DNA from 4 places in the Aeromicrobium sp. MLTX1 genome. Region 2 is predicted to be linked to each of the others. Evidence: riboswitches for the same ligand, from Rfam matches in the RefSeq annotation. Region 2 holds a riboswitch; each other region holds the start of a gene.
The links. A riboswitch is a leader RNA that binds a small molecule or an ion and turns the genes downstream of it on or off. The one in region 2 is predicted to bind cobalamin.
Positions count from the first base shown of each region.

Region 1: linked by a shared signal. The riboswitch ahead of ACK99Q_RS12650 (ABC transporter substrate-binding protein) and the one ahead of ACK99Q_RS17175 (ribonucleoside-diphosphate reductase subunit alpha) in region 2 are both predicted to bind cobalamin.
Region 3: linked by a shared signal. The riboswitch ahead of ACK99Q_RS12680 (VWA domain-containing protein) and the one ahead of ACK99Q_RS17175 (ribonucleoside-diphosphate reductase subunit alpha) in region 2 are both predicted to bind cobalamin.
Region 4: linked by a shared signal. The riboswitch ahead of ACK99Q_RS02465 (energy-coupling factor transporter transmembrane component T) and the one ahead of ACK99Q_RS17175 (ribonucleoside-diphosphate reductase subunit alpha) in region 2 are both predicted to bind cobalamin.

Region 1 covers NZ_JBKFDN010000002.1:431,186-438,446, forward strand. The annotation lists gene cobN (cobaltochelatase subunit CobN) at 1-1,079, opposite strand, end outside; gene ACK99Q_RS12635 ((2Fe-2S) ferredoxin domain-containing protein) at 1,076-1,729, opposite strand; gene ACK99Q_RS12640 (ABC transporter ATP-binding protein) at 1,726-2,487, opposite strand; gene ACK99Q_RS12645 (FecCD family ABC transporter permease) at 2,484-3,503, opposite strand; gene ACK99Q_RS12650 (ABC transporter substrate-binding protein) at 3,500-4,528, opposite strand; cobalamin riboswitch at 4,584-4,766, opposite strand; gene ACK99Q_RS12655 (nitrite reductase) at 4,816-5,694, shown strand; gene ACK99Q_RS12660 (precorrin-8X methylmutase) at 5,691-6,356, shown strand; gene ACK99Q_RS12665 (precorrin-2 C(20)-methyltransferase) at 6,353-7,261, shown strand, end outside.
Region 2 covers NZ_JBKFDN010000003.1:337,844-345,104, reverse strand. The annotation lists gene ACK99Q_RS17185 (ABC transporter ATP-binding protein) at 1-791, opposite strand, end outside; gene ACK99Q_RS17180 (FecCD family ABC transporter permease) at 827-1,846, opposite strand; cobalamin riboswitch at 1,942-2,123, opposite strand; cobalamin riboswitch at 2,225-2,433, shown strand; gene ACK99Q_RS17175 (ribonucleoside-diphosphate reductase subunit alpha) at 2,552-5,062, shown strand; gene ACK99Q_RS17170 (ribonucleotide-diphosphate reductase subunit beta) at 5,091-6,068, shown strand; gene ACK99Q_RS17165 (hypothetical protein) at 6,105-6,536, shown strand; gene ACK99Q_RS17160 (transposase) at 6,629-6,961, shown strand; gene ACK99Q_RS17155 (hypothetical protein) at 7,060-7,261, shown strand, end outside.
Region 3 covers NZ_JBKFDN010000002.1:440,329-447,589, forward strand. The annotation lists gene cbiE (precorrin-6y C5,15-methyltransferase (decarboxylating) subunit CbiE) at 1-818, opposite strand, end outside; cobalamin riboswitch at 889-1,035, shown strand; gene ACK99Q_RS12680 (VWA domain-containing protein) at 1,082-3,088, shown strand; gene cobO (cob(I)yrinic acid a,c-diamide adenosyltransferase) at 3,090-3,704, shown strand; gene ACK99Q_RS12690 (cobyrinate a,c-diamide synthase) at 3,701-6,118, shown strand; gene cobA (uroporphyrinogen-III C-methyltransferase) at 6,322-7,083, shown strand; gene ACK99Q_RS12700 (histidine phosphatase family protein) at 7,080-7,261, shown strand, end outside.
Region 4 covers NZ_JBKFDN010000001.1:520,952-528,212, reverse strand. The annotation lists gene ACK99Q_RS02475 (hypothetical protein) at 1-1,017, shown strand, start outside; gene ACK99Q_RS02470 (hypothetical protein) at 1,014-1,871, shown strand; cobalamin riboswitch at 1,879-2,015, shown strand; gene ACK99Q_RS02465 (energy-coupling factor transporter transmembrane component T) at 2,089-3,234, shown strand; gene ACK99Q_RS02460 (ABC transporter ATP-binding protein) at 3,231-4,832, shown strand; gene ACK99Q_RS02455 (ECF transporter S component) at 4,829-5,641, shown strand; gene ACK99Q_RS02450 (hypothetical protein) at 5,638-6,276, shown strand; gene ACK99Q_RS02445 (ROK family protein) at 6,365-7,261, opposite strand, start outside.

The DNA of each region.
Region 1 (7,261 bases), on a different contig from region 2:
ATCGCCGAGACGGGCGTGTCGAGGCCGACCGCGTTGCCGATCCGGCTGTGCTTCGTCGGGTAGGCCGAGAGCACGAGGGCGACCTTGCGCTCGGCCGGCGGGACGAATCGGAGCCGGGCGTGGTTCACGGCGATCCCGGCCACCCGGGCGCAGCGCTCGGGATCGGTCTCGTAGCGCGGCAGGCCGTCGTCGTCGACCTCCTTGAACGAGAACGGCACCGTGATGAGGCGGCCGTCGAACTCGGGGATGGCGATCTGCGTGGCCGAGTCGATCGGGGTGACGCCGTCGTCGGAGGCCTCCCACTCCTCGCGCGTCGAGGTCAGCGCGAGTGCCTGCAGGACGGGCACGTCGAGCGCGCGCAGGCGCTCGACGTCCCACGCCTCGTCGTCCCCACCGGCGCTCGCGGTCGCGGGCTTGGACCCGCCGGCGGCGAGGACCGTGACGACGATGGCGTCGAGGGTCGCGAGCTCGTCGAAGAGGTCGTCGGCGGCGGCACGCAGGGACGAGACGAAGATCGGCACGCCGACGCCGCGTCCGGTGGCGTCGATCGCGTCCGCGAGCTCGTGCGCGAAGCGCTGGTTCCCGCTGACCTCGTGCGCGCGGTAGTAGAGGATGCCGACCCGCGGCAGTCCCTCGGCGGCGGTCGCGGTGCGCTCGCTGACGCCCCACTCGGGCAGCACGGCGGGCGGCTCGAAGCCCTCGCCCGTCAGCAGGACCGTGTCCGACAGGAAGGCGTGCAGCTGGCGCAGGTTCTCGGCGCCGCCCTCGGCGAGGTAGCGGTGGGCCTCGGCGCACACGCCGATCGGCGCGGTCGACAGCTCCATGAGCGCCGCGTTCGGCAGTCGCTCGCCGCCGAGCACGACGAGCGGCCGGCCGCGCTCCCGCACCAGGGCGGCGACGTCGCGCACGTCCTCCGGCGAGCCCAAGACGCGCAGGACGACCAGGTCGGCCTCGTCCACGAGCGTGTCGCGGCGCTCGTCGGTCACCCGGGCGGGATTCGCCCACGAGTAGGCTGCGTCGCTGGCGCGTGCCGACAGCAGGTCAGTGTCGGACGTGGACATGAGGGCGATGCGGGTCATGCTGCTCCTTCGGGTGGCGCGGTGGTGCCGGGGATGCGGAGGTCGTCGAGGGGTCGGTCCGCGGCGAGGTGCTCGCGGACGAGGCGGGTGGCGTCCTCGGGCCCGACGGGGCCGTACCAGGCGCCCTCGGGATGCACGACGGCCACCGGCCCGTGGTTGCAGGGGAACAGGCAGCCGGTCTGGGCCATGAGGACGTCGGAGTCGGTGAGGCCCTGCTCCACGAGGGCCATGACGAGCGCGCGGTAGGTGGCGTCGGACCCGTGCGCGCTGCAGCGAGGGCCCCGGCACAGCAGCAGGTGGTGCCGGTGGGCCGGCGGGGTGTTCCAGGCCGAGGACGTCAGCGGTGCCTCGCGGCCCGTGATCGCCCGCTCGCCGAAGTGCAGGGTCGGCGGGTCGACCTGCTCGCGGAGCCAGTGCCCGGCGACGCGTCCCACCCATGAGCGGGCGAAGGTCGGGTCGTCCGTCGTGACCGGCTCGAGGCGCAGCTCGCGCACGCCCGCGGCGTGCAGCTCGTCGAGCACCCGGACGAGGGTCGGCTCGGCTCCCTGCAGGAACGCGATCCGGGCGTCCGCCTCCGTGGCGGCACGACGCAGCACCCCCTGGCGCGCGGCGTCCGGAAGGGCGGTGGCGACGTGGACGAGGACGGTCATGGCTGCCACACCACCGTCAGCACTCCGGTGATCGGGTGCGTCTCCACGAACGCGGTGACGCCGTAGACGTCGGCGACGAGCGCCTCGGTGATCACGGCGGCGGGCGGCCCGGCGGCCACGACGCGGCCCTCGGCGAGGACCACCACCTCGTCGCAGTAGGCCGCCGCGAGGTTGAGGTCGTGCAGGGCGGCGACGGCCGTGACCTCCGCGTCGCGGACCAGCCGCAGCACGTCGAGCTGGTGCCGGACGTCGAGGTGGTTGGTGGGCTCGTCGAGCAGCAGGACCTCGGGGTCCTGGGCCAGCGCCCGCGCGATCTGGACCCGCTGGCGCTCACCGCCGGACAGGGTCGCGTAGGGCTGCTCCAGCCGCTCCAGCACGCCGGTCGCCGCGGCGGCTCGGCGCACGGCCTCGACGTCGTGCTCCGCCACCGGCTGCCAGGAGCGACGGTGCGGGATCCGGCCGAGCTCGATGACGTCACGGACGAGCGGATCGGTGTCCGTCGCCGACTCCTGCTCCACGACGCCGACGCGCTGCGCGACGTGGCGCCGACGCAGGGTGGCGAGGTCGTCGTCACCGAGCCGGACCACGCCGGACGAGGGCGCGCGCAGTCCGGCGAGCAGCCGCAGCAGGCTCGACTTGCCCGAGCCGTTGGGCCCGAGCAGTCCGACGAGCGAGCCGGGCACGGCGTCGATGCTGACGCCGTCGACGATGAGGCGGTCGCGGACGGCCCAGGACACGGAGGAGGCACGCAGGCTCATGCGCGGGACCTCCTTCGGAGCAGGACCAGCGCGAAGGCCGGCACGCCGAGCAGCGCCGTGGCCACGCCGACGGGCAGCTCCTGCGGGTCGATGATCGTGCGGGCCGCGGTGTCGACCCACACGAGGAAGACGGCACCGCTGATCGCGGCGAGCGGCAGCATCCGGCGGTGGTTCACGCCCACCATCGCGCGCGCCACGTGCGGCAGGACGAGTCCGACGAACCCGATCGCGCCGGACGTGCTGACGATGACGGCCGTGGTCAGCGCGGTGATGACCAGCAGGATGATCCGGGCTCGGCCCACGTCGACGCCGAGGGTGGCGGCGCTGTCCTGGCCGAACGCGAACGCGTCCAGCGTCGAGGCCATCAGCAGGCACGACACCACGGCGAGCGCCACCGTCGAGCCCACGACCGCGACGTCGGTCCACGACGCGCTGCCGAGCGAGCCGAGCAGCCAGAACAGCACGCCCCGCGTCTGCTCGGCGTCGGCGGCGGTGAAGACGATGAACGAGGTCAGCGCCGAGAACAGCTGGGTCGCCGCGACGCCGGCCAGCACGACGCGGTCGGTCGTGCCGCCCGCCGCGGCGGCCAGCACGAGCACCAGTAGGAACGCGCCCATGGCGCCCACGAACGCTCCCCCGGCCAGTCCGATGGTCCCGGCGCCGACGCCGAGGACCACGATCGAGACCGCTCCCGTGGACGCGCCGGACGAGACGCCGAGCACGAACGGGTCGGCCAGGGGGTTGCGCAGCAGCGACTGCAGGATGACCCCGCAGACGGCCAGGCCGGCCCCGCACGCCGCGGCGAGCAGCGTGCGGGGCAGGCGCAGGTTCCAGACGATGCCCTCCTGGATGCGGGTCAGCCCGGACTCGCCGCCGACCGCCCGCGACCAGGCCAGGGACAGCACGGATCGCGGACCGACGTCCGAGGGGCCGATGGTCACCGCGACGCACACGGACGCGACCAGCAGCGCCACCCCGGCCGAGCCCAGGATCCAGGCGCGCCGGGTGACCGTCACTGCGACAGGCCGAACTCGGCCAGCGCGTCGGCGACCTGCTCGAGGCCCTCGACCGTGCGGATCGAGGGGTTCAGGGCGGCGCCGGTGAGGGCGACGTACCGGCGGTTCTTCACGGCCGTCATCTCGCGCGTCACCGGGTTGGACTCGAGGAACTCGATCTTGGCCTTCGCGGTCTCGGCGGTCTGGCTCTTGCGGGTGAGGTCGCCGATCACGAGGACGTCGGGGTCACGCTCGGCGACGGTCTCCCAACCGACCTGCGGCCACTCGGCCTTCGTGTCGTCGAAGACGTTCTTCAGGCCGAGTGCCCGGGTGATGATCCCGGGGCCGCCGCAGCAGCCGGCGAGGTAGGGCGACTCGGCGTTCGCGAACCAGTACAGGACGCTGACCTCGTCCTGCGGGGCCTTCGCCGACGCGGCCGCGACGCGATCCTGCAGCGACGCGACCAGCTCGTCGCCGCGGTCCTCCACGTCCAGCAGCTCGGCCAGCTCGGTGATCTCGCGGTAGATCGCGTCGATCTCGAGGACGCCCGTGCGGGCGCCGTCGTCGTCGCCCTCGTTGTCCTTGCCCTCGCACTCCGCGGGCGACAGGTACGTGGGCACGCCGAGGTCCTCGAACGCGTCGGCCGTGCCGACGCCGCCCTTGCCCAGCGTGCTGGCGAACGACGCCGTCACGAGGTCGGGCTCGGTCTGCAGGACGCGCTCCATCGAGGGGGCGCTGTCGGCGAGGCGCTCGACCTTCTCGTTGTCGGCCTCGAGGCCCGCCATGACCGGGTCGGTCCACGTGCCGGTCCCCGCCATGCGGTCGGCGACGCCGAGGGACAGCAGGATCTCGGTGGAGCCCTGGTTGAGCGAGACGATGCGCTGCGGCGCCGACTCGACGGTCGTGGTGCGGCCGCAGTTCTCCAGCGTGCGCGGGTAGCCGTCGGCGGAGGCGCGGTCGGGGTCGGTGTCCTCGGACGCGCAGGCGCCGAGGGTGAGCAGGCCTGCGGAGAGCAGGACGAGGGTACGGCGGACAGAGGTACGCACGGGCGTGATCCTTCGAGGTCTGGGGCTCGTTCGCGAAGCCCGGTGGGACCAGACGGCGGTTGCCGTGAGGGCCAGCAGGTCTTCGGACTCGGGATCGACCGGACGGAGCGCCTTCCCAGACCTTGCGGTCCAGTGGCTGTGTGCCCCGCCCGTCACCCTCACCGCTGCGCGTCAGTCCCGGACTCTCACCGGGTTCCCTGGCTCATCGCTGAGTTTGACTGGCGAGCCGACCGTAGCAGCCCCGCGGCGGGACGTGCGGCGGCAGGGCCGGGTGGCACCATGTCCGCGTGACCGAACGGACCCGCCGCGACCTGTGTCCCGGCCTGCTGCGCCCCTGGATCGCCGACGACGGCGCCCTGGTGCGCGTGCGGGTGCCGGGCGGGCGCCTCACGACCGACGCGCTGGGCGGACTGCACGAGGTCGCCGTGGCCCACGGGGACGGCGCGGTGCACCTGACCTCCCGCGCGAACCTGCAGGTCCGCGCCATCGCGCACGACGACGGGTGCCTGCCCGACGCGGTCGTCGACGCCGTGATGGCGACCGGCCTGATGCCGTCGGCCTCGCACGAGCGGGTCCGCAACGTCATGGCCTCGCCGCTCACGGGCCTCGTCGGAGGCCGCGCCGACCTGCGACCGGTCGTGCGCGAGCTGGACGAGCGCCTGTGCGCCGACCCGGCCCTCGCCGCGCTCGCCGGTCGCTTCCTGTTCGTGCTCGACGACGGGCGCGGCGACGTCGCCGAGCGGGACCTCGACCTCGGTCTCGTGGCCGTCTCGGCGACCGAGGTCCAGCTCCGCGCCGGCCGCTCGGCGTGGGGTCCGACGGTCGCCGTCGCGGAGGCCGCGGAGGCACTAGTGGACCTCGCCCGGAGGTTCGTCGAGGCCGCCGGCGCGCAGCCCGAGTCGCCGTGGCACGTCGACGAGCTGCCCGGTGCGGGAGCCGGTCTCCTCGGGCAGGCTCACGACCGGCGCGACGAGACCCGGGTGTCGGCCGAGCCCCCACCGCTTGGCAGGATCACGCAGGACGACGACCGGCTCGCGCTGCACCTGGCGGCACCGGGCGGTCGTCTCGACCGGCGCCTGATGGACGAGGTCCTCGCGCTGGGCGCCCCGCACGTCGTGATCACGCCGTGGCGCACCCTGATCGTCCCCGACCTGGAGAACGCATGACCCTCGCCCCACCCGCCCGCCGGTACGCCTACGAGACCGACGGCGCCCAGATCTACGTCGACTCGTTCGCCACGATCCGCGCCGAGGCCGACCTGTCGGGCGTGCCCGCGGACGCCGAGAAGGTCGCCGTGCGGATGATCCACGCGTGCGGTCAGACCGACCTCGCGCGCGACCTCGTGATCCACCCCGGCCTGGTGTCAGCCGCCCGCTCGGCGCTCGAGTCGGGCGCGCCGATCCTCACCGACGCGCACATGGTGGCCTCGGGCGTCACGCGCGCCCGGCTCCCCCGCGACAACGACGTCCGGTGCCTGCTGCGCGACGAGCGGGTCCCCGACCTCGCCCGGGCCTGGTCGACCACGCGCTCGGCCGCCGCGGTCTCGCTGTGGACCGAGCACCTCGAGGGCGCCGTCGTGGCGTTCGGCAACGCCCCGACGGCCCTGTTCCACCTGCTCGAGCTGCTGCGGGACGGTGCCCCGCGTCCCGCCGCGATCATCGGCACGCCCGTGGGGTTCATCGGCGCGGCCGAGTCGAAGCAGGCGCTGATCGACCTCGCCTCCGACGTGCCTGGACTCGACGTCCCGTACCTCGTCGTCACCGGGCGCCGCGGCGGCTCCGCCATGGCCGCCTCGGCCCTCAACGCGCTCGCCCAGGAGCGCGAGTGACCGGCCGGCTGTACGGCGTCGGCGTGGGCCCCGGCGACCCCGAGTTGATCACCCTCAAGGCCGCCCGCCTCATCGAGGCCGCCGACGTCGTGGCCTACCACCAGGGCGTCGGCAAGCAGTCGAACGCGCGCCGCATCGCCGCCGGCCTGCTGCGCCCGGGCGTCACCGAGGAGGCGCTGGTCTACCCCGTCACGACGCAGGTCAGCGACCATCCCGGCGGGTACGCCGGCGCCATGGCCGACTTCTACGCCGACTGCGAGCGTCGGGTCCGCGAGCACCTCGCCGCCGGCCGCGACGTCGTCGTCCTGGCCGAGGGCGACCCGATGCTCTACGGCTCGTTCATGTACCTGCACGACCGGCTGAGCGACGCGTTCGAGACGCACGTCGTCGCCGGGGTTCCGGCCTTCGCGGCCGCGACCGCGACCACCGCGCTGCCGCTCGTGCGCCAGACCGACGTGCTGACCGTCCTGCCCGGGACGCTGCCGGAGCCCGAGCTGGCCCGGCGCCTCGCCGACACCGACGGCGCCGTGATCATGAAGCTCGGCCGAACGTTCGCGAAGGTGCGCTCCGCGCTCGAGCAGGCCGGCCGCATCGAGGGATCCTGGTACGTCGAGCGCGCCTCGATGGAGGCCGAGCGCGTGCTCCCCGTGGCCGACGTCGACCCCGAGACCGTGCCGTACTTCTCGATCGTGCTCGTTCCGGGCGACACCCGCCCCGGAGTCGCCCGCTACGAGAGCCCGGCGCCCGAGGCGGTCGCGCCCGCCCTGGACGCCGAGGTCGTCGTCGTGGGGCTGGGCCCCGGGCCGGACGCGTGGCTGTCGCCCGAGGCCACCCAGGTCCTGGCCGAGGTGGGGCACGTCGTCGGCTACGGCCCCTACGTCGAGCGCGTCCCTCAGCGGGCCGGC
Region 2 (7,261 bases):
TGGACTTCCTTTCGGGAGTGGACGAGGAGATGGGACTGGCCCAGCTCGGGGTGCGGCACCTGGAGGGAGCCGACGTCGAAGTGACGGTGGACGAGGTCGGAGGTGAGGACCTCGGCCGGGCAACCCGCCGCGACGACGGTCGCGGGGCCGTGATCATCGCCGTCGGGCCAGCCGACGATCAGCAGCTGGTCGAACGTGCGCAGCGCGAGGTCGAGGTCGTGCATCGTGGCGACGAGCGTGCGGGCCCGCGCCGAGACGGCCTCCATGAGCCGCAGCTGCCAGGCCACGTCGAGGTGGTTGGTGGGCTCGTCGAGCAGCATCGTCGGACACCGCTGCGCCAGCCCACGGGCGAGGATCACCCGGCGGCGCTGGCCGCCCGAGAGCCGGTCGCACGGTGCGTCGACGTGATCGGCCATGCCCACCGCGGCGAGGGAGTCGAGCACGATCGATCGCTCGTCGGCGCCGCCACGTGACCACGGACGGGTCATGGGCACTCGCCCGAGGGCGACCATCTCACCGACGAGCAGATCGGCCGAGATGACCTCCTCCTGCGGGACGAACGCGACGCGACGAGCTCGTTCGCGAGAGCGCATCGCGTAGACGTCGTCCAGTGCTCCGCTCGGACCTGCAAGCAGGACCGATCCGGTGCTGGGCGCCAGGACGCCGGCCATGACGCGCAGCAGGGTCGACTTGCCGGCACCGTTCACGCCCAGGACGCCGACCCGCGAGCCGTGGGCGATGTCGACGTCGACGTCGCGCAGGATCTCGCGGCCGCCCAGCCGGGCGCTCACGCCGCGGAGGCGAAGGGCCGGCGTGGAGCCGCTGGTCATCGCTCGGATCCGTAGCGGTACGAGCTGCGTCCCATCAGCAGCAGGAACAGCGGGGCCCCGACGACGCCGGTCACCACGCCGAGCGGTATCTCCTGGGGTCGGACCGCGAGCCGGGCCACGAGATCGACCCACAGCAGGAACAGGCCGCCCCCGACCGCCGCAACCGGCAGCACCACCCGATGTCGTGCACCGACGACCAGGCGGGCGGCGTGGGGCACGATGAGGCCGACGAATCCGATGCCTCCGCTGACCGCCACCAGCACGCCGACCAGAACGGCCAGGGCGACGAACAGGGCGACGCGCATCGCTGCGACGTTGAGGCCGAGCGCGGCGGCGGTCTCGGGACCGAGAGCGAGAGCGTCGAGCCACCGGTGCAGGGCCAGCAGAACGAGACCGACGACTGCGACGACGAGCGCTGGCACCCAGAGCTTCGCCCACGTGGCCCCGCCTACGCTGCCGAGCATCCAGAACATCACGGAGTCCGCCGCCCGGGGATCGTCGCTGACGAAGACCAGGAAGGACGCGATCGACGACAGGCCCGATGACAGCACCACGCCCGACAGGACGAGTCGCAGCGGCGTCAGCCCTCCCTGCGCCGTGGCGACCAGCCACACGAGCAGCGAGGCCCCGAAGGCGCCGAGGAGTGCACCACCGGAGACGGCGTAGATGCCCAGGCCGGTCAATGCTCCGGTGGTGAGCGCCGCGGTGGCGCCGACGGCGGCACCTGAGCTGATCCCGAGCAGGTAGGGATCGGCCAGTGAGTTCCTGACGAGTGTCTGCATCGCCGCTCCGGCCACCGCCAGTCCGGCGCCGACGATCAACGCCATGAGTGCGCGCGGCATCCGCAGCTCCCACACGATGACGTCCCAGCGTCCGGGCGGGCGACCTTCGAACCGATCGGTGATCGCGGAGACGACCTCACCGATCGGAATGCGCTCGGAGCCGAAGGCCAGCGAGCTCACTGCGGTCGTCACGGACAGGCTGGCCAGGACGCACAGCACGGGCCAGGCCGGCAGCCTTCGCCGGACCGGCGCGTCGCAGGACGGCACGACGGACGTAGGGGACTCCACCACAGGGGCCTCTCGGGTCGTCGACCCTGTGCGCGAGGGTCGTCGGACAACAAGGAGCCGACAGGTTTTCGGACTCGGGGTCAGCGGGCGACACCGTCTTCCCAGGATCGCTCCCAGTGACGTGGTGGTGCCGTCCTCGCCCTTCACCGCTGCGCGCCAGTCCCGGATTCACACCGGAGTTCCCTGGCATCCAGAGGATGCGTTCGACTCGGCGGCAACGTACCACGACCTCGGCGGTGCTCCGCCGGACCCGATTCGTGCCGCGATTCCACGCTTGCGGGACAGCCACTACATCTAGTGGGTTACATCCGTGTGATTTCCGTATATGGTGATCACGCAGCTGGTTCGGCTCCCTCGCGAGAGGGAGTCGTCGTAAGAGGGAATCCGGTGTGAGACCGGAACTGCCCCGCAGCGGTGAGTGGGAACGAACGGTGTCATGAAGCACTGGGCCTCCGGGCCCGGGAAGCGACATCCAGTAGGAGCGAGCAGGACGCCCACGAGTCCGAAGACCTGCCAGTGCCTTGGTGACCCGATGTCGCCGAGGGTCCGCGACCTCGTGGGAAGGTCCAGGGCTGACCGGTCGCGTGACCGGTGAACCCTCGTCCCCGTGTTCGTGGGGTGCACTTGCACTCGTTCACGAGGGGTGAGCAGATGTCCTCCACCATCCACGTCGTCAAGCGCGACGGTTCCCGAGTCCCGTACGACGGCTACGAGATCGCGCAGTCCATCGAGGAGGCCGCAGCCGGCCTGCCCGACCCGGTCACGCATGCCACGCAGCTGCGGGCCGAGCTCGAGATCACGCTGTTCGACGGGATCACCAGCGAGCAGCTCGACGAGGCCGTCATCGGCGTCGCGCTGCAGAACGTCAAGGACGATCCGGCGTTCGACACGATCGCGGCGCGCCTGCTGGTCAAGAGCCTGTACAAGAAGATCTTCGGCGAGGGCGTCACGCGCGACGAGGTCATCGCCCTGTGCGGCCCGGCTTTCGTGGCCTCGATGATCCGTGGTGTCGAGCTGGGTCTGCTCGACACCCGCATCCCCGAGCTCTTCGACCTGGAGCGGCTCGGCTCGGCACTCGATCCCGATCGCGACGACCTGCTGCGGTACATCGGCGCGCAGACGATGCGCACCCGCTACATGATCACCGAGCCGGACGGCACGCCGCTGGAGACGCCGCAGTTCTTCTGGATGCGGGTGGCCATGGGGCTGTCGCTGAACGAGGCCGATCCGACGTCGGCAGCGCTCGAGTTCTACGACTCGATGTCGCGGCTGGAGTACCTGGCCGCGGGCTCGACGCTGGTGAACGCCGGCACGTCGTACGCGCAGCTCTCGAACTGCTTCGTCATGCAGATGGAGGACGACATCGAGCACATCGCGACCAGCGTGCGCGACGTGATGTGGCTGACGAAGGGCACGGGCGGCATCGGCCTGTCCGTGAGCAAGCTGCGCTCCGAGGGCTCGCCGATCCGCTCCAACAACACCACCAGCACCGGCCCGATCCCGTTCATGCACACGATCGACTCGACCCTGCGTGCCATCAGCCGCGGTGGCAAGAAGTTCGGCGCGCTGTGCTTCTACATGGAGAACTGGCACCTCGACTTCGCCCAGTTCCTCGACCTGCGACAGAACTCCGGCGATCCCTACCGCCGGACCCGCACGGCCAACACGGCGGTGTGGATCAGCGACGAGTTCATGAAGCGCGTCGAGAACGGCGAGCCCTGGTACCTGTTCGATCCGCTGGAGGTCCCGGACCTGGTCGAGCTGACCGGTCAGGCGTTCAGCCGCCGCTACGCCGAGTACGTCGCGATGGCCGAGCGTGGCGAGCTCCGCCACAAGAGGATGGGCGCGCGTGAGCAGTACCGGGCGATCCTGCTCTCGCTGCAGTCGACGAGCCACCCATGGCTGACGTGGAAGGACACGATCAACACCCGTGCCCTCAACGACAACACCGGCACGATCCACCTGTCGAACCTGTGCACCGAGATCACGCTGCCGCAGGACCGCGACAACATCGCCGTCTGCAACCTGGCCTCGATCAACCTGTCGCGCCACGTCACGGGCCGTCACGGCGACGCGAAGATCGAATGGGACCGCCTCGCAGCGTCGGTGCGTCGCGCCGTGCGTCAGCTCGACAACCTCATCGACATCACGATCAGCTCGGTGCCACAGTCGGAGCGCTCCAACGAACTGAACCGTGCGCTGGGCCTGGGGGTCATGGGGTTCACCGACATCGTCGAGCGCTTCGGCTTGTCGTACGCGTCCGAGCAGTCGTACGAGCTGATCGACCGGCTGCTGGAGTTCGTCAGCTGGCACGCGATCGATGCCTCGGCCGACCTGGCTCGCGAGCGGGGCGTCTACCCGAACTTCGACGGCTCGGGCTGGAGCCGAGGCCTCGTCCCGATCGACACGCTCGACGCGCTCGAGGCCGACCGGGGCGTCCCCGTCGACGTCGACCGCACGACCCGGCTGGACTGGGACGCCCTGCGCGGCAAGGTGCAGGTGGGCATGCGGAACTCGACGCTGATGGCGATCGCGCCGACCGCGTCGATCGGTCTCGTGGCCGGCACGACGCCTGGTCTGGATCCGCAGTTCAGCCAGATCTTCAGCCGGGCCACGAGCGCGGGCAAGTTCCTCGAGGTCAACCGCAACCTCGTCGAGGACCTGCGCGAGCGGGGACTGTGGGAGCGGGTGCGCGAGGACCTGCTGCGGCACCAGGGAGACCTGTCGAAGGTCGAGGGCATCCCGGCCGACCTGGTCGAGATCTACCAGACCAGCTTCCAGCTCACGCCGCACGCATTCGTCGAGGTGGCGGCCCGGGCCCAGAAGTGGATCGACCAGGCGATCAGCCGCAACATCTACCTCGCCGACCGGTCGGTCGACGGCATGGTCGACCTCTACGCGGCGGCCTGGCGCAAGGGGGTCAAGACCACCTACTACCTGCACATGATGCCGCGACACACCGCGGAGCAGAGCACCGTGAAGGTCAACAAGGCGGAGGCCTCCGCGCCGTCCGGTGGCGGGGGAGCAGCGCGCCGCGGGTTCGGTGCCGCCCGTACCGCCACCCCCGTCGTGCCCGAGGTGGTCCAGGAGCTCGAGGTGGTCGACGGTGCCGCGTGCCCCATCGACCCGCAGGAGCGCCTCAATTGCGAGTCCTGCCAGTAGGCGTCCCGACCACCGAAAGGAAAGACCCATGAGCATTCTCGGCTCCGGCATCCAGGAGGGACTCCTCCTCAAGCCCGTCACCTACCAGTGGGCGATGGACCTGTACGACCAGGCCGTCGCGAACACCTGGTTCCCCAACGAGGTCCAGCTGGGGGAGGACCTGGCCGACTTCGAGCGGATGAGCGACGACGAGCGGCACGCCCTCACGCACCTCATGTCGTACTTCAATCCCAACGAGCTCCTCGTCAACAAGGCGCTCGCGTTCGGGGTCTACCCGTACGTCAACGCTGCCGAGTGTCACCTCTACCTCGCGAAGCAGATGTGGGAGGAGGCCAACCACTGCATGAGCTTCGAGTACGTCCTCGAGACGTTCCCGATCGACCGCGAGGCGGCCTACGAGTCGCACGTCACGATCCCCTCGATGGCGCGCAAGGAGGAGTTCGAGGTCGGCTACATCACCCGGATGACCGAGCAGACCCTCGACATCTCCACCACCGAGGGCAAGCAGGACTTCGTCCGGAACCTCATCGCCTACAACGTGATCCTCGAGGGCATCTGGTTCTACTCGGGATTCATGGTGGCGCTGAGCTTCCGCCAGCGGAACCTGCTGCGCAACTTCGGGTCGCTGATCGACTGGATCGTGCGGGACGAGAGCCTGCACCTGAAGTTCGGCATCAACCTCGTGCTGACGGTGCTCGACGAGAACCCCGACGTGGCGACGCCCGAGTTCGCCGAGGAGATCCGCCAGATGATCCTCGACGCGGTCGAGATGGAGGAGGACTACAACCGCGACCTGCTGCCGAACGGCATCCTCGGGCTCAACGCCGACTACATCAACCAGTACGTGCGGTACCTCGCGGACCGCCGGCTCGAGGAGCTGGGCTTCGAGGCGCACTACCGCGTCGCGAACCCCGCCAAGTGGATGGCGACGGCCAACGACACGCTCCAGCTGGTCAACTTCTTCGAGTCGATCAACACCTCCTACGAGGTCAACGCGAAGGCCTGACGCAGGCAGTCACCCGCAGGTGGGGAGAGGAACCGCATGAGCTGTGTGTCGTTCTGGACCGAGAGCCAGAGGGCGCGGCTGCGCGCCGCCGCGCTCGACCCGCGACCGGTGTCGCGGTTCCTCTCCCCGGCCGCGACGGAGTCCAAGGTCAGGAGGCTGCGCCTCATGGCCCTGAGCCCCAACGCGGGCATCCGCACGAGTGCGGCGTCGGGGGTCCACCTCCCGGCCGATGTCCTCACCGTGCTCGCGCGCGACGGCGACGTCGGTGTTCGGGTCGCCGTGGCCCGCAATCCCGCCTGCCCGGCCGAAGCGCTTCGGTCGCTGGCTGCCGACGACCAGGAGCGCGTCCGGGGCTGGGTGGCCGCACATCCCTTCGTGCCGGGCGACGTCCTCCGCGACCTGGACAGGGATTCCAGCGAGCTCGTGCGCGCAGTGGTGGACTGGGCACGCGATTGGCACTGCCGCTGACCGGCGGAGGTGCTGGTGCCCGATCGCGTCGCCTCCCGTGGGGAGCAGTGAAGGTCGATAGGGTGTGGCCAGGGCGAGGCGCGAGGAGAGGCATGGCCTTCGAGAAGAAGTACACCGACGAGGTGCGGGACGCGGCGGTCCGTCGCGTCATCGACCGTCGGCAGGCCGAGCCCGGCAATCGCTCCATCCTGCGGGAGGTCGCCGAGGAGTTCGAGGTCGGCGAGCAGTCGCTGCGCATCTGGGTCAAGCGGCTCGACGACGGCATGTTCGCCGCCGGCGAGGGAGCGCGGCTGCGCCAGGCTCCCAAGGAGCAGCTGCTCGCTCGCATCGCCGAGCTGGAGGCACAGCTCGCGACGGCCCGTGAGGAGATCGAGGTCCTCAAGCGCGCCTCCGCGATCTTCGCGGCGGAGCTCGCCAAGAGGTAATCCGCTCGCGCGTCAACCGCTGTCCAGATGTCGGGACGTGGCGCTCGAGGCCACCACCTCGGAGCAGACTTCGAGGGACGAGACCTCAGGAGCACTCCATGTCCGGATACGACTACGCCAGCGCCATCACCGGCTGCACGACCGACGTGCGCGGCCGGTTCACGCTGAACGGGTCGTCGTTCCAGATGCTGGCCGACGGCTCGGTCGCCACGGGTGGTCCCGGTCGAGCGCCGGGGCCCCTCGACTTCCTGGTGTCGGCGCTCGTCACGAACATGCTCAACGTGCTGCGCGGCGCGGGTG
Region 3 (7,261 bases), on a different contig from region 2:
CGGGCGCTGGGCCACGCGCGCATCCACTCGACGCCGATCGAGCCGCTGCCGGCGCCGACGTCCCACAGCAGCTGGCCGGGCGCGGGCGCGAGCCGGGCGAGGGCACTGGCGCGCACGTCGCGCTTCGTGATCTGGCCGGCGTGCTCGAAGGCGTCGTCGGGCAGCACACCGCCGACGGCCCAGCCGGGTCCGGTGCCGCGGACCTCCACGGCCAGCACGTTCAGGCGCGGCGACGTCTCGTGCCACGCGTCGGCCGTGCCCTCGATCCGGCACTCGTCCGCACCGCCGAGGCTCCCCAGCACGACGAGGCGCGAGGCGCCCCACCCGAGGTCGGTCAGCAGCGATGCGACGGCCGCGGGGCTCGACTCGTCGCTCGACAGCACCAGCAGACGACGGTGCGCGGACAGGGCGGGGACGACCAGCCGCACGTCCCGCCCGACGACGCTCACGACGCCCACCGACTCCGCGCGCCAGCCCATCCGGGCGCGCGCCAGCGCCACCGACGACACCGCCGGCACGATCGTCACGTGGTCGGTCCCGAGCAGCTCGATCAGCGTCGTGCCGATGCCCGAGACCAGCGGGTCGCCGGACGCGAGCGCGACCACGGGACCCTCCGCCGACGCCACGAGATCGGGCAGTCCCTCGCGCAGCGGCGACGGCCACGCTCGACGCTCCTGCCCCGGAACCACAGGCACGTCGTCGAGGTGCCTGGCGCCGCCGAGTAGCGTCCGCGCGCCCTCCACGAACGCCCTCGACGAGGCCGGCAGTCCGTCCCAGCCGTCGGCACCGATGCCGACCACGGTCACGTGCACGCTCATGGTCGAGGACCCTAGCCCGGTCGTCCCGGCCACCGGGCCCCCTGCCCGGGGCGCGACGGATGCGTCTAGGGTGATCGCGAAGGTTCGAGGTGCCCCACGGCCGTTTGGCCACGGGGAGAATCTGGGAAGCCGGTGAGAATCCGGCACAGGGCCCGCTGCGGTGACTCAGGCACAGACCTGGGAAGTCCGAAGACCGGCCTCGATCCGACCCGGGGCGCAATCCGCGTCCCGGACCGACTTGGCAGATCGAGCGGGAGCCCTACATGCCAGCGCAGTATCCGTTTTGTGCCGTCGTCGGCTCCGACGACATGACCCTCGCCCTCACCCTGGTCGCGATCGACCCGCTCATCGGCGGCGTCCTGGTCCGCGGGGAGAAGGGCACCGCCAAGACCACCACGGTCCGCGCCCTCGCCGAGGTCCTCCCTGCCGTGCGCGCCTACGAGGGCGACCGGTTCTCGGTCGATCCCACGGACCCCGACGCGGTCTCGCCCGACGGCCCGTTCGGCGCCGCGACGCCGGTCGTCGAGCGCCCGGTCCGGCTCGTCGAGCTGCCCGTGGGCGCGAGCGACGACCGGGTCACCGGCTCGCTCAAGCTCGACTCGGCGCTGCGGGACGGACGCGTCGAGCTCGAGCCCGGCCTGCTCGCGCGCGCCCACCGCGGCCTGCTCTACGTCGACGAGGTCAACCTGCTGCACGACCACCTCGTCGACCTGCTGCTGGACGCCGCCGCCACCGGCCGCGTCAGCGTCGAGCGCGACGGGGTCTCCGCCGAGCACGCCTCGCGATTCGTGCTGATCGGCACCATGAACCCCGAGGAGGGCGAGCTCCGCCCGCAGCTGCTCGACCGGTTCGGCCTCACGGTCGAGGTGGCCGCGCCGCGCGATCCGGCCCTGCGGGTCGAGGTGGTCCGCCGCCGGCTCGCGTTCGACGCCGATCCCGAGGGCTTCGCCGGCCGCTGGTCCGCCGAGCAGGACCTGCTGCGCACGCGTCTCGCCGACGCCCAGGCACGCGTCCGCGACGTCCTCCTCGACGACGAGACCCTCACCACGATCGCCGAGATCTGCGCCGCGTTCGACGTGGACGGGCTGCGCGCCGACCTCGTGACCGCCCGCACGGCCGCGGCCCACGCGGCGTGGCAGGGCCGCACGCACGTCACCCGCGAGGACGTCCGCGTCGCCGCTCGTCTCGCGCTGCCGCACCGGCGCCGCCGCAACCCGTTCGACGAGCCCGGCCTCGACGAGGACCGGCTCGACGACCTGCTCGGCTCCGACGAGCCCGACCCCGGCCCGGACGGACCGGACGACGACGGTCCCGGTGGCGACGGTGGCTCGGACGACTCGCCGCCCGACGGCACCCCGCCCGAGACTCCTTCGCAGGAGCCCTCCGACTCGCCCGAGGACGAGCGCCGTCCCGCCCCGGCCGGTGCCGGATCGGTCGCGTCCGCGGGCGAGCCCAGCCGGGCCCGACTCCTCGTCGTGCGCGGCACGGGCGAGGGCCAGTCGGGCCGCCGTTCGCGGGCCCGCACCGCGCAGGGCCGCGTCGCCGGCGTCCGTCACGACGGCGGGTCCACCGGTCGCCTGCACCTGCCGGCGACGATCACCGCCGCGGCACCGCACCAGGTCGCCCGGCGCGGACTGGCCGACGGCCGGGGGCTCGCGCTCGACGTCTCGGACCTGCGCCGCGCCGAGACCGTCGGCCAGGAGTCGAACCTCGTGCTGCTGTGCGTCGACGCCTCCGGCTCGATGGCCGCGCGCCGCCGGATGGAGCAGGTCAAGACCGCGGTGCTGTCGCTGCTGCTGGACGCGTACCGCCGCCGCGACAAGGTCGGCCTCGTGACGTTCCGCCAGCACGACGCCGAGATCGTCCTGCCGCCCACGGGGTCGGTCGAGGTGGCGTCCCGGCGCCTCGCGGACCTGCCCGCCGGTGGCCGCACGCCATTGGCCGAAGGACTGCACCGGGCCGCCGAGGTCGTCCGCCGGGAAGCGCTGCGCGACCCGTCCCGCCGCCCGCTGCTCGTGGTCGTCACGGACGGGCGTGCCACGTCCGGGCCGGACGCCCTGGCACGAGCCCATCACGCCGCGCGCCACGTCGCCGCGGCCGGGATCCAGAGCGTCGTCGTGGACTGCGAGTCCGGGCGCTTCCGCCTCGGCCTGGGCTTCGAGCTCGCCACCCACCTCCGGGCCGAGCACGTGCCGCTGGGCGAGGTCACGGCCGACGGCCTCACCGGCGTCGTCCACGCCGCCACCGCTCCGCGCGAGGGGGTGGCCTGACATGCCGCAGGGTCAGCCCCTGGTCGTCCCCGACGACGGCCTCACCACCCGCCAGCGCCGCAACCGCCCGTTGCTCATGGTCCACACCGGCAACGGCAAGGGGAAGTCGACCGCCGCGTTCGGCCTCGCCATCCGCGGCTGGAACCAGGGCTGGGACATCGGCGTCTTCCAGTTCGTGAAGTCCGCGAAGTGGCGCATCGGCGAGCAGACCGTGCTCGAGCGCCTCGCCCGGCTGCACGAGGAGACCGGCGAGGGCGGTCCGGTCGAGTGGCACAAGATGGGCTCGGGCTGGTCATGGAGCCGCAAGGGCGGCACCGAGGCCGACCACGCCGCCGACGCCGCCGAGGGCTGGGCCGAGGTCAAGCGCCGTATCCTGGCCGAGCGCCACCGCCTCTACGTGCTCGACGAGTTCACCTACCCGATGCAGTGGGGCTGGGTGGACGTCGACGACGTCGTCGAGACGCTCGCGAACCGCCCCGGCAGCCAGCACGTCGTCGTCACCGGACGCCGCGCCGACCCCCGACTCGTGGAGGTCGCCGACCTCGTCACCGAGATGACCCACGTGAAGCACCCCATGGACGTGGGCCAGAAGGGTCAGCGGGGCATCGAGTGGTGACCCTGCCACGGGTCCTCGTGGCAGCTCCGGCGTCGGGGCACGGCAAGACGACGATCGCGACCGGCCTGATGGCCGCGCTCGCCGCCCGCGGGCACGTCGTCTCCGGTCACAAGGTGGGCCCCGACTACATCGACCCCGGCTACCACGCGCTCGCGACCGGTCGTCCGGGCCGCAACCTCGACCCGCACCTGACCGACCCGTCGCTCATGGTCCCGCTGCTGCTCCACGGGGCGCGGGGTGCCGACCTCGCCGTGGTCGAGGGCGTGATGGGTCTGTTCGACGGCCAGATCGGCGGGGACGGTTTCGCCTCCTCGGCCCACGTCGCCGCGCTGACCCGCACGCCGGTCGTCCTGGTCGTCGACGTCTCGCACGCGTCGCGCAGCATCGGCGCGGTGGTCCACGGGATGGCCACGTTCGAGCCGGGCGTGACCATCGCCGGCGTCGTGCTCAACAAGGCGGGCTCGCCGCGGCACGCCACCGAGGTCGTGCGGGCCGTCGAGCGCACGGGCGTCCCCGTGCTCGGCGTGCTGGGGCGCGACCAGGGCGTCAGCGCACCCTCGCGCCACCTCGGGCTGGTGCCGGCCGCCGAGCGTGACGAGGCCGCGGCCGCGCTCGACCTCCTCGCCGAGCAGGTGACGGCGGGCCTCGACCTCGACGCGATCCTCGACGTCGCGCGCACGGCTCCCCCGCTGACCGAGGACCCGTGGAGTCCCGCGGACCACGTCACGCGGGTCGCCGAGGACTCCCCCGTGGTCGCCGTCGCGGCCGGTCGTGCCTTCACGTTCCGGTACGCCGAGACCACCGAGCTGCTGGAGGCCGCCGGCTGCACGGTCGTCCCGTTCGACCCGGCCCACGACCGCCGGCTGCCCGACGGCACGCGCGGGATCTACCTCGGCGGCGGCTTCCCCGAGGTGCACGCCGCCGCGCTCAGCGCGAACGCGAGCCTGCGCGAGGACCTGCGCGCGGCGGTCCTGGACGGCGTGCCGACGGTGGCCGAGTGCGCCGGCCTGCTCTACCTCTGCCGCTCGGTGGACGGCCACCCGATGGTGGGCGCGCTCGACGCGGACGCCGTCATGACGCCGCGGCTCACCCTGTCGTACCGCCGCCCCACGCTGCACGGCGACCAGCTGCTCGGCGCCGCCGGCACCGAGGCGACGGCGCACGAGTTCCACCGCACGACCGTGACGCCCGTGCACGGCGACCGCCCGGCCTGGTCGGTCGACGGGCGCGCCGTCGGGTTCGCCGGACCGACCCTCAGCGCCTCGTACCTGCACCTGCACTGGGCCGGCCACCCGCGGCTGGCCCAGTCGTTCGCCGAGGCCGTGTCGGTCGCGAGCCCTCACGCCGGCGCCGTACCGGTCGACGCGCCGGCGCAGAAGACCTCGACGACCGAGCGGCTCGTCGACCCGCTGCGACACCACGGCGACGCCGAGCTGGGCGACGGCCTGGTCGACCTCGCCGTCAACGTCAGCCGGCTCCCCCGACCGGACTGGCTCGAGCGTGCCCTCGCCGAGGGCGTCGCCGCCTCCACGTCCTACCCCGACGCGACCGCGGCCCACGCGGCCGTCGCCCGCCGTCACGGCCGCGAGGTCGAGGACGTGCTCGTCACGGCCGGTGCCGCCGAGGCCTTCCTGCTGATGGCCCGCGCCCGCCCGTGGCGTCGACCCGTCGTGGTCCATCCCCAGTTCACCGAACCCGACGTGGCGCTGCGCTCCGCGGGGCACGACGTCACGCACGTCGTGTGCCGTGCCGAGGACGACTTCGCCCTCGTGCCCGACGCCGTGCCCGAGGACGCCGACCTCGTCGTCGTGGGCAATCCCACGAACCCGACCGGACGCCTCCACCCGGCCCCCGTCCTGCGCGCGCTGTGCCGGCCGGGTCGCGTCGTCGTGGTCGACGAGGCGTTCATGGACTTCGTCCCGGGCGAGACGCAGAGCCTGGCCGCACACCGCGTCCCCGGCCTGCTGGTCGTGCGCAGCCTCACCAAGCTCTGGTCGATGCCGGGGATCCGGGCCGGCTACGTGGTCGGGGACCCCGCCGTCGTCGCCGACCTGAAGGCCCAGCAGGCCCCGTGGTCGGTCAGCACGCCCGCCCTGCACGCCGTCGTGGCCACCACGGGACCGGAGGCGCTGCCCGAGACCCACGGACGCGCCCGCCAGGTGGAGGTGCACCGTCGTGTCCTCGTCGACGGGCTGGCCGAGCTCGGCGTGCCCACCGCGGCCTCGTCCGCGCCGTTCGTCCTGGCGCGCGCCGGGACGGGCGTCCACGCGCGCCTGCGCGATGCGGGGATCGCCGTCCGCCGCGCCGACACGTTCCCAGGCCTCGACGACGGCTGGGTGCGCCTCGCCGTCCGCGAGCCCTCCGTCACCCGCCACCTGCTCACCACGTGGGGAGTCCACACCGCATGCAGCTGAACGCCACCGGCCTGTCCGTCCTCGTCCTCGAGGGCGCCGAGCACGCCGTCCCCACCGTCGCGAGCCTGATCGGCGACGGCGCGTCCGTCACGGTGCGTGCCGCCGACGTCTGCACCGCCCTCGAGGACCTGGCGCAGCGCGGCCACCTGCGCTGGACGCGCGACCACGTCGACGAGGACGCCTTCGACCTCGTCGTCCGTCACGTGCCGAGGCCCGTCGCCCGCACGTCCGACGGCGCGACCACCGGTCGCGTCACCCTCGTCGGCGCAGGCCCCGGCGATCCCGGCCTCGTCACGGTCGCGGGACGCGCCGCCATCGAGACCGCCGACGTCGTGGTGGCCGACCGGCTGGCTCCCTGGGAGGCCCTCGCCTGGGCGCCCGCGCATGCCGAGGTCGTCGACGTCTCCAAGATCCCGTTCGGCCGGTCGACCAGCCAGGACGAGATCAACCGGGTCCTCGTCGAGCGCGCCACCGCCGGACGCCACGTCGTGCGGCTCAAGGGCGGCGACTCGTACGTCTTCGGACGAGGCTTCGAGGAGGTCCAGGCCTGCGCCGCCGCCGGCATCGCCACGACGGTCATCCCCGGCGTCACGTCGAGCGTCGCAGCACCCGAGCTCGCCGGGGTGCCGGTGACGCACCGCGGACTCGTGCAGGGCTTCACGGTGATCTCCGGTCACGTGCCGCCGGGCCATCCCGACTCGACGATCGACTACGCGGCGCTCGCGCGCTCGGGCACCACGCTCGTCGTCCTGATGGGCGTGCGGACGCTGCCCGCCATCACCGAGGCGCTGATGGACGCGGGACTCGACGGCGGCACGCCGTGCGCGCTCGTCGCGGACGCCAGCCTGGCCGGCCAGCGCAGCCTGCGCACGACCCTCGCGAAGGCGGCGTCCGACGCCGCGACCGCCGGGATCGGGGCACCGGCCGTCGCGGTGATCGGCCACGTGGCGGCACTCGAGCCGTGATCTGCTGGCTGCGACACGGCGAGTCGACCTGGAATGCCGCGGGTCGGCTCCAGTACGGCGACCCCACCCCGCCGCTGACCGAGACCGGACGTCGCCAGGCGCGCGAGGCGGCCCACCGGCTGCAGGGCGCGCCCGTGTGGACCCTGCTGTCCTCCCCCGCACGACGAGCGGTGCAGAC
Region 4 (7,261 bases), on a different contig from region 2:
GACGAGGCCGCCACGTCGGTCGGCTACGTGGCCGCGCAGCAGTGCGAGAACGGCACCTTCCGCCAGGTGCTGACCGCGCCGTGCCCCGAGGTGCCCGAGATCGACACCACGACGGCGGCGCTGCACACCCTCCTCGAGGCGCGCGCCGCCGGCATCACGGTCGACGCCGCAGTCGTCGACCGCACCGTCGCCGCGATCGTCGCGGCGCAGGCCGCCGACGGCTCCTTCGTCGGCAACGGCGTCGCGAACACGAACTCCACGGGCCTCGCCGCGACCGCGCTCGCCCGTGCGGGCCGCACCACCGAGGCCGCGAAGGCCGCGGCGTACGTCGCGCGCCACCAGGTCACCGAGGCCACGGGCGGCAAGCTCGCGTCCGAGCGCGGCGCGGTCGCCTACGACGGAGCCGCGCTGGCCGCCGGCCGTGAGGACGGCATCGACGAGTTCGCGATCGACCAGTGGATCCGCGCCTCGGCGCAGGCCGCGCCGGCCCTCGCGCTGCTCTCCGCTCCGAAGGCCGCCGTGTCGGTGCCGAAGTACGTCCGCTCGGGCAGCACCCTGAAGGTCACCGCCAGCGGCCTGGCCGCCGGCTGGGGCAGCACGGCCCGCGTCTCGGGCGGCAGCTCCGACCGCGCCGTCGTGCCCGCCGGGGGTCGCGCCACGTTCGCGCTGCGCGCCCCGAAGGGCACCGCGAAGCGCGCGGTCGTCATCGGCGACGCCACGGGTCGCGCCGTCGCCACCTCCTCGGTGCAGGTCCTGGCCGCCAAGAAGCTGCGCGTGTCCTCGAAGTCGAAGGTGCGCCGCGCCAAGGTGCAGAAGGTCGTCGTCCGCGGCCTCGTCGCCGGGGAGCCGGTGCGCGTCTACTACCGCGGCAAGCTCGTCAAGCGCGGCGTCGCGTCGAAGTCCGGCAGCTACACGTACCGCCTCAAGGTCGGCAAGAAGGTCGGCACCGCGAAGGTGATCGTCCGCGGCGCCTACGCCGAGCGCAACGGCGTGCGGGTGTTCCGGGTCGTGAAGTGAGCCGACTCGTCCATCGCCTCCTGGCGGCGACCCTCCTCGGGGTCGCCGCCGGGCCGGCGGCGCTCAGCGCCCCCGCGCACGCCGCCGCGTGCACCGGCGGCAAGGGCGTCACGGTCGTCGTCGGGTCGAGCGTCGGCTGCGACGCCGACGGCGGTGGACGCGCGGCGAGCAACTTCGCCGACGCGGGGCACCAGCTGACCTTCGCGTCGCGCGCCCCCGGCTTCGTGTGCCGGGTCGACGGCGCGCCCGCCTCGGACCCGTGCCTCGAGGCGTCCCCCGTGGACGCCTACTGGGGCCTGTTCTGGTCGGACGGGACGAGCGGCAGCTGGACCTACTCGAGCCTGGGCGTCAGCGCGCTCAAGGTGCCGCAGGGCGGGTCGGTCGCGTTCGTGTTCCAGGACTCCTCGTCGCGGACGTGGCCCTCGGTCAAGCCCCCGGTGGCGGCGCCCGAGCCCACCCGCGCGACCTCGCGCCCCACGTCCGCCAGCCCGAAGCCGGGCTCGAAGGAGCAGGGGTCGAAGGCGTCGACTCCGAAGCGGTCGACGCCTTCGACGCGAGCCGGGGGCCCGGCCTCCTCGGCTCCCTCGGCCACGGCGAGCGCGTCGGCCGGCGCGACCCCGTCCGCCTCGACGCCGACGCCGTCGACGAGCGCCTCCACCGCCACCCCGAGCGCGTCGGCTCCCTCGGCCTCGGCCGGGACGGACGACGACGTCGCGGGCGCGCCCGCGGTGCAGCCGACGGCCGCCGAGGGGTCGGGATCGACCTCGGGCGCCGCCCTGGCGACAGCGGCCGCCGTGGTCGTCGTGCTGGGGGCCGCGGGAGGAGTCGTCTGGTACCGCCGCCGGGCGGGCTGAGGGCTCGGTGCGAGTAGACTCCTGACGTTGGACCAACGTCCGGCGCAGGGGAAACCGGTGCGATTCCGGTGCTGTGCCGCAACCGTCAGCCCCGCCCGTCCGGGTGGTGCGAGCCGGGAACCCGCGCCGGGACGCCGCCACCAGATGTTGTCGAGCAGCGACGGGTGGGCGAACCGCCCCTCGTGGACCTCGCCCCCACCCGTGGGGAGGGGACCGGATGACCGCCGTCGTCGACCCCGCCCCCACCCGCCCGCCGGCCGCCACCGGACGCGCCCGGCGCGAGCTGCATCCCGGCGCCTGGTGGCTGTGGGCGCTGGGGCTCGCGGCCGGTGCCTCGTTCACCCTCAATCCGTTCCTGCTGCTGGTCACGGTCGCGATCGCGGCGCTCGTCGTGGCGGCGTGCCGTGGTGACGCGCCGTGGGCCCTGTCGTTCCGGTACTACCTGTACTTCGGCGTCGTCATCGTGGTCATGCGCGTCGTCTTCCGGATCCTGCTCGGCGGCGGCTCGGCCCCGGGCGATCCCGTCCTGTTCGCGCTGCCCGAGATCCCCCTGCCCGAGGTGGCTCGCGGCATCCAGCTGCTCGGCGACGTCACGGTCAACGAGGTCCTCGTCGGCCTGTACGACGGCATGCGGCTGGCCACGCTCGTGATCTGCGTCGGCGCCGCGAACTCCCTGGCCAACCCGAAGCGTCTGCTCGCCTCGGCCCCGCCGGCCCTCTACGAGGTCGGCGCCGCGCTGGTCGTCGCGGTCTCGGTCTTCCCCCAGCTGGCCGAGAGCGTGCGCCGGGTCAACCGCGCCCGCAAGCTGCGCGGCGACGCCAGCCGCGGCACCGGCGCGATGCACCGCATCGTCATCCCCGTGCTGGAGGACGCCCTCGACCGGTCGATGACGCTCGCCGCGGGCATGGACGCGCGCGGCTACGGCCGCAGCGGCACCGCCTCGCAGCGCGACCGGTTCGCCACCGGCGTGCTCATGCTCGTGGGCCTGTTCGGGCTGAGCGTCGGCACGTACGGCTACCTCGACGGCACCGCGCCGCGGATCCTGTCGTACCCGATGCTCGCGCTCGGCCTCGTGTTCGCCGTGCTGGCGCTGCGGTCGGCCGGCCGCCGCGTGCAGCGCACCCGCTACCGCCCGCAGCGGTGGCACGTGGCGGAGTACCTCACCGCGGGCTCGGGCCTCGCCGTGGCGGTCGGACTCAAGCTGCTGTCCACCGAGCAGATCGCCGTGATCTACCCGAGCGTGCCGGGTTGGCCGCCCGTGAGCGTCCTGTCGCTGGCCGTCGTGGCGATCGGGATCCTGCCCGTCTTCGTCGCGCCGCAGGCCCCCTCCGCCCACGACCACGTCGGAGGTGACGACGCGTGATCGGCTTCCACGACGTCTCGTTCTGGTACGAGGGCGCCACGCGGCCCACCCTGCGCGACGTCACCCTCGAGGTCGAGGAGGGCGAGCTCGTCCTCGTCTCGGGCCGCACCGGCTCGGGGAAGTCCACGCTGCTCGGCATGCTCAACGGGCTGGTGCCGCACTTCACCGGCGGCACCCTCGCCGGCGACATCCACGTCGACGGCGCCTCGATCCTCGGGCGGCCGCCGCGCGAGCTGGCGCACCTGGTCGGCTACGTCGCCCAGGACCCGGTCTCGGGCTTCGTCGCCGACGTGGTCGAGGAGGAGCTGGCCTACGGGATGGAGCACCTCGGGCTCGATCCGCAGACGATGCGCCGACGCGTGGAGGAGACGCTCGACCTGCTCGGCATCGCCGACCTGCGCCGCCGCTCGGTGCGCTCGCTGTCCGGAGGCCAGCAGCAGCGCGTCGCGATCGGCTCGGTGCTGACGATGCACCCGCGGGTCCTCGTGCTCGACGAGCCGACCTCGGCCCTCGACCCCACCGCGGCCGAGGACGTGCTCGCCACGATCGCGCGCCTCGTCGACGACCTCGCGCTCACCGTCGTCGTCGCCGAGCACCGCATGGAGCGGGTCGTCCCGTTCGCCGACCGCCTGGCCGTGGTCGAGGACGGTCGCGTCCGGATCGGCGAGACCGCCGACCTGCTGGTCGACGCGCCCGTCGCGCCGCCGCTGGTCCACCTCGGCCGGCTCGCCGACTGGCAGCCGCTGCCGCTCTCGGTGCGCGAGGCCCGGCGCCGGGTCAAGCCACTCGCCGCGCGCCTCGGGCCGCCGCCCGTGCACGTGCCGTTCGAGCGCCCGCCGGCGCTGCGGGCGCGCGGGATCACCGTGCAGTACGGCCGCTTCACCGCGGTCGACGACGTCGACCTACAGGTCGGCCACGGCGAGGTCGTCGCGCTGATGGGCCGCAACGGCTCGGGCAAGAGCTCCCTGCTGTGGGCCGTCCAGGGCACGGGCGACCGCGTGGACGGCGTGGTCGACGTCGACGGCGTCGATCCCGGCGCCGTGCGGGCGTCCGAGGCGCGCATGCTCGTCGGCCTCGTGCCGCAGACCGCCGCCGACCTGCTCTACCTCGAGACCGTCGACCGCGAGTGCGCCGCCGCCGACGACCAGTCCGGCGTTGCGACGGGCACGTGCCGCGCGCTGCTCGAGCGTCTCGCCCCGGGCATCCCCGGCGACCGCCACCCGCGCGACCTGTCCGAGGGTCAGAAGCTCGCGCTCGTGCTGGCCATCGTGCTCACCGCGCAGCCCGCGGTGGTCGCGCTCGACGAGCCCACGCGCGGCCTGGACTACCCCGGCAAGGCCGCGCTGGCGGCGATCCTGCACGACCTCGCCGCCGAGGGACGGGGTGTGATCGTCTCGAGCCACGACGTCGAGTTCGTCGCCTCGGTCGCCGACACCGTGGTGGTGATGGCCGAGGGCGAGGTCGTCTCCCGGGGCCCGGTCCGGTCGGTGCTGGCCGAGTCGCCCGCGTTCGCCCCGCAGGTCTCCAAGGTGCTCGGCCGCGACTGGCTCACCGTGGACGAGGTCGCCGCCGCGCTGCCGTCGGAGGTGGTTCGGTGACCTCGCCGCGGCACACCGCCGTCCCGATCACGCCGCGGTCGGCCCTCGTGCTGGCGGCCGCCAGCGTCGCGGGCCTGATCATGCTGCTGTGGCCGTTGATCTTCACGCCGGCCGAGGGTCAGACGCGCGTCGACCAGCCGTTCATCTTCATGGCGCTGATGCCCGTGGTCGTGCTCGTCGTCGTCGCCGAGCTCTCCGAGGGCGGTCTCGACTCGAAGGCGCTCGCGATGCTGGGCGTCCTCAGCGCGATCAACGCGGCGGTCCGGCCGCTGGGCGCGGGCGTCGCCGGCGTCGAGCCGATCTTCTTCCTGCTGATCCTCGGCGGGCGCGTGTTCGGGCCGGGCTTCGGCTTCGTCCTGGGCTGCACGAGCCTGTTCGCGTCGGCGCTGCTGACCTCCGGCGTGGGTCCGTGGCTGCCGTTCCAGATGCTCTGCGCCGCCTGGGTCGGCATGGGCGCGGGCCTGCTGCCGCGACGAGTGTCGGGCCGCTCCGAGATCGCGGTGCTGGCCGCCTACACGGTGGTCGCGGCGTTCGCGTACGGGCTGCTGATGAACCTGTCCTCGTGGCCGTTCACCCTGGGCATCGCGATCCCCGGCGCCGAGGACTCCCTCGCGATGGTGCCCGGCGACCCCGTGCTGGAGAATCTCCAGCGCTTCCTCGTCTTCACCCTGCTCACCTCGTTCTGGGGCTGGGACCTCGGCCGCGCGATCACGAACGCGCTGCTGGTCGTGTTCCTGGGCCCCGCCGTCCTGGCCACGCTGCGGCGCGCCGCCCGGCGTGCCCGCTACCTCTCCAAGGAGTCCACATGAAGAGCCTGCTCGCCCGCCTCGCCGCGGCCACCCTGCTGTCGACCGGCGTGATCGCGCTGCCGACGGCGGCGTCGGCCGAGGACCACGGGTCCTGCGACGCGGCCTCGGACGTCCCGGTGGTGCTGGAGTTCGGCACGCTCGACGGCGAGGACCGCGTGCTCTGCGCGAAGGACGCCGCCGGCGACACCGGCCTCGAGGTGCTCGATGCCGTGGGCGTCGAGACCGAGGAGACCACCGCCGCGATGCCGATGGTGTGCCGCATCGAGGGCCAGCCGACGCCCGAGCAGGAGAAGTGCGGCAACGCGCTCAACGGCCCCGGCTACTGGGCGTTCCTCGTGGCGAAGGAGGACCAGGACTGGGGCTACGCCTCGGTGGGCCTGCAGGAGTACGAGGTCGCCGAGGGCGACTTCATCGCGCTGAAGTACCACCTGATGGCCGACGGCGAGACCGTCGAGGTCGACGCCCCGGCGAGCGCCGACACGCGCGCCGCCGCCGAGGTCGCCGACCACGACCACGCCGCGGACTCCGAGGTCGACGACACCCCGCTCGCGGCCGTCGCCCTGCCGATCGCCATCGCCGCCGCGCTGCTCGTCGCCGTCGCCGCCTTCGTCGTCGGCCGCCGGCGCCGCGGCTGACCCGCCCGTCCCGAGATGTGCTCCGATTTCTACCTTTCAGGCAGGTTGAAACGTCGAAATTGGAGCAAATCTCGGTGATGCGGGGGACTCAGTCGGCGGCGGCCAGCAGCTCGGCGCTGGCCTGCTCGATCGCCTCGGGGGAAAGGGCGTGGCCGATCGCCATCGCCGCGGCGCCGAGGACGCCGGACTGCTCGCCGCTGACCGACGGCACGATCCTCAGGTGCTCGGTGGCCAGCGGCAGCGACCGGCGATAGACCTCCTCGCGGATGCCGGCGATCAGGTGCTCGCCCGCCTCGGCCAGCGCACCGCCGATCACCACGACCGACGGGTTGATGAAGTTCACGATCATCGCGAGGACGTCGCCGATGTCGCGGCCCGCCTGGCGGACGGCCTGGATGGCCTCGAGGTCGCCGGCGCGGACGAGCTCGACCACGTCGGTCGCCTCGGTGACCCCCGGCCGTCCGAGCTCGCGCGCGATCGCCGGACCGGCCGCGAGCGCCTCGAGGCAGCCGACGTTGCCGCAGCGGCACACCACGTCGCTGCCGCGCGACACCCGGATGTGCCCGATGTCGCCCGCGGTGCCCTGCCCCCCGCGCTGGAGCTCGCCGCCGGCGATGATGCCCGCGCCGATGCCGGTGGACACCTTGATGAGGATGAGGTCGTCGATCTCGGGGAACTGGGTGTCCTGCTCGCCCAGCGCCATGATGTTCACGTCGTTGTCGATCAGCACGGGCACCTCGAACGAGCCGCGGACGAACTGCGGAACGTCGAAGCGGTCCCAGCCGGGCATGATCGGCGGGTTGATCGCGCGCCCCGTGGAGTGCTCGACGGGTCCCGGCAGGCCGATGCCGATGCCGGCGAGGTCGCTCAGCGGACGCTCGGTCTCCAGCAGCAGCCGCTCGATCGTGGCGGTGACCCAGGTCAGCACGGGCACGGGGCCGTCGGCGATGTCGAGGTCCTGGCGCTCCTGGGCCAGCACGGTGCC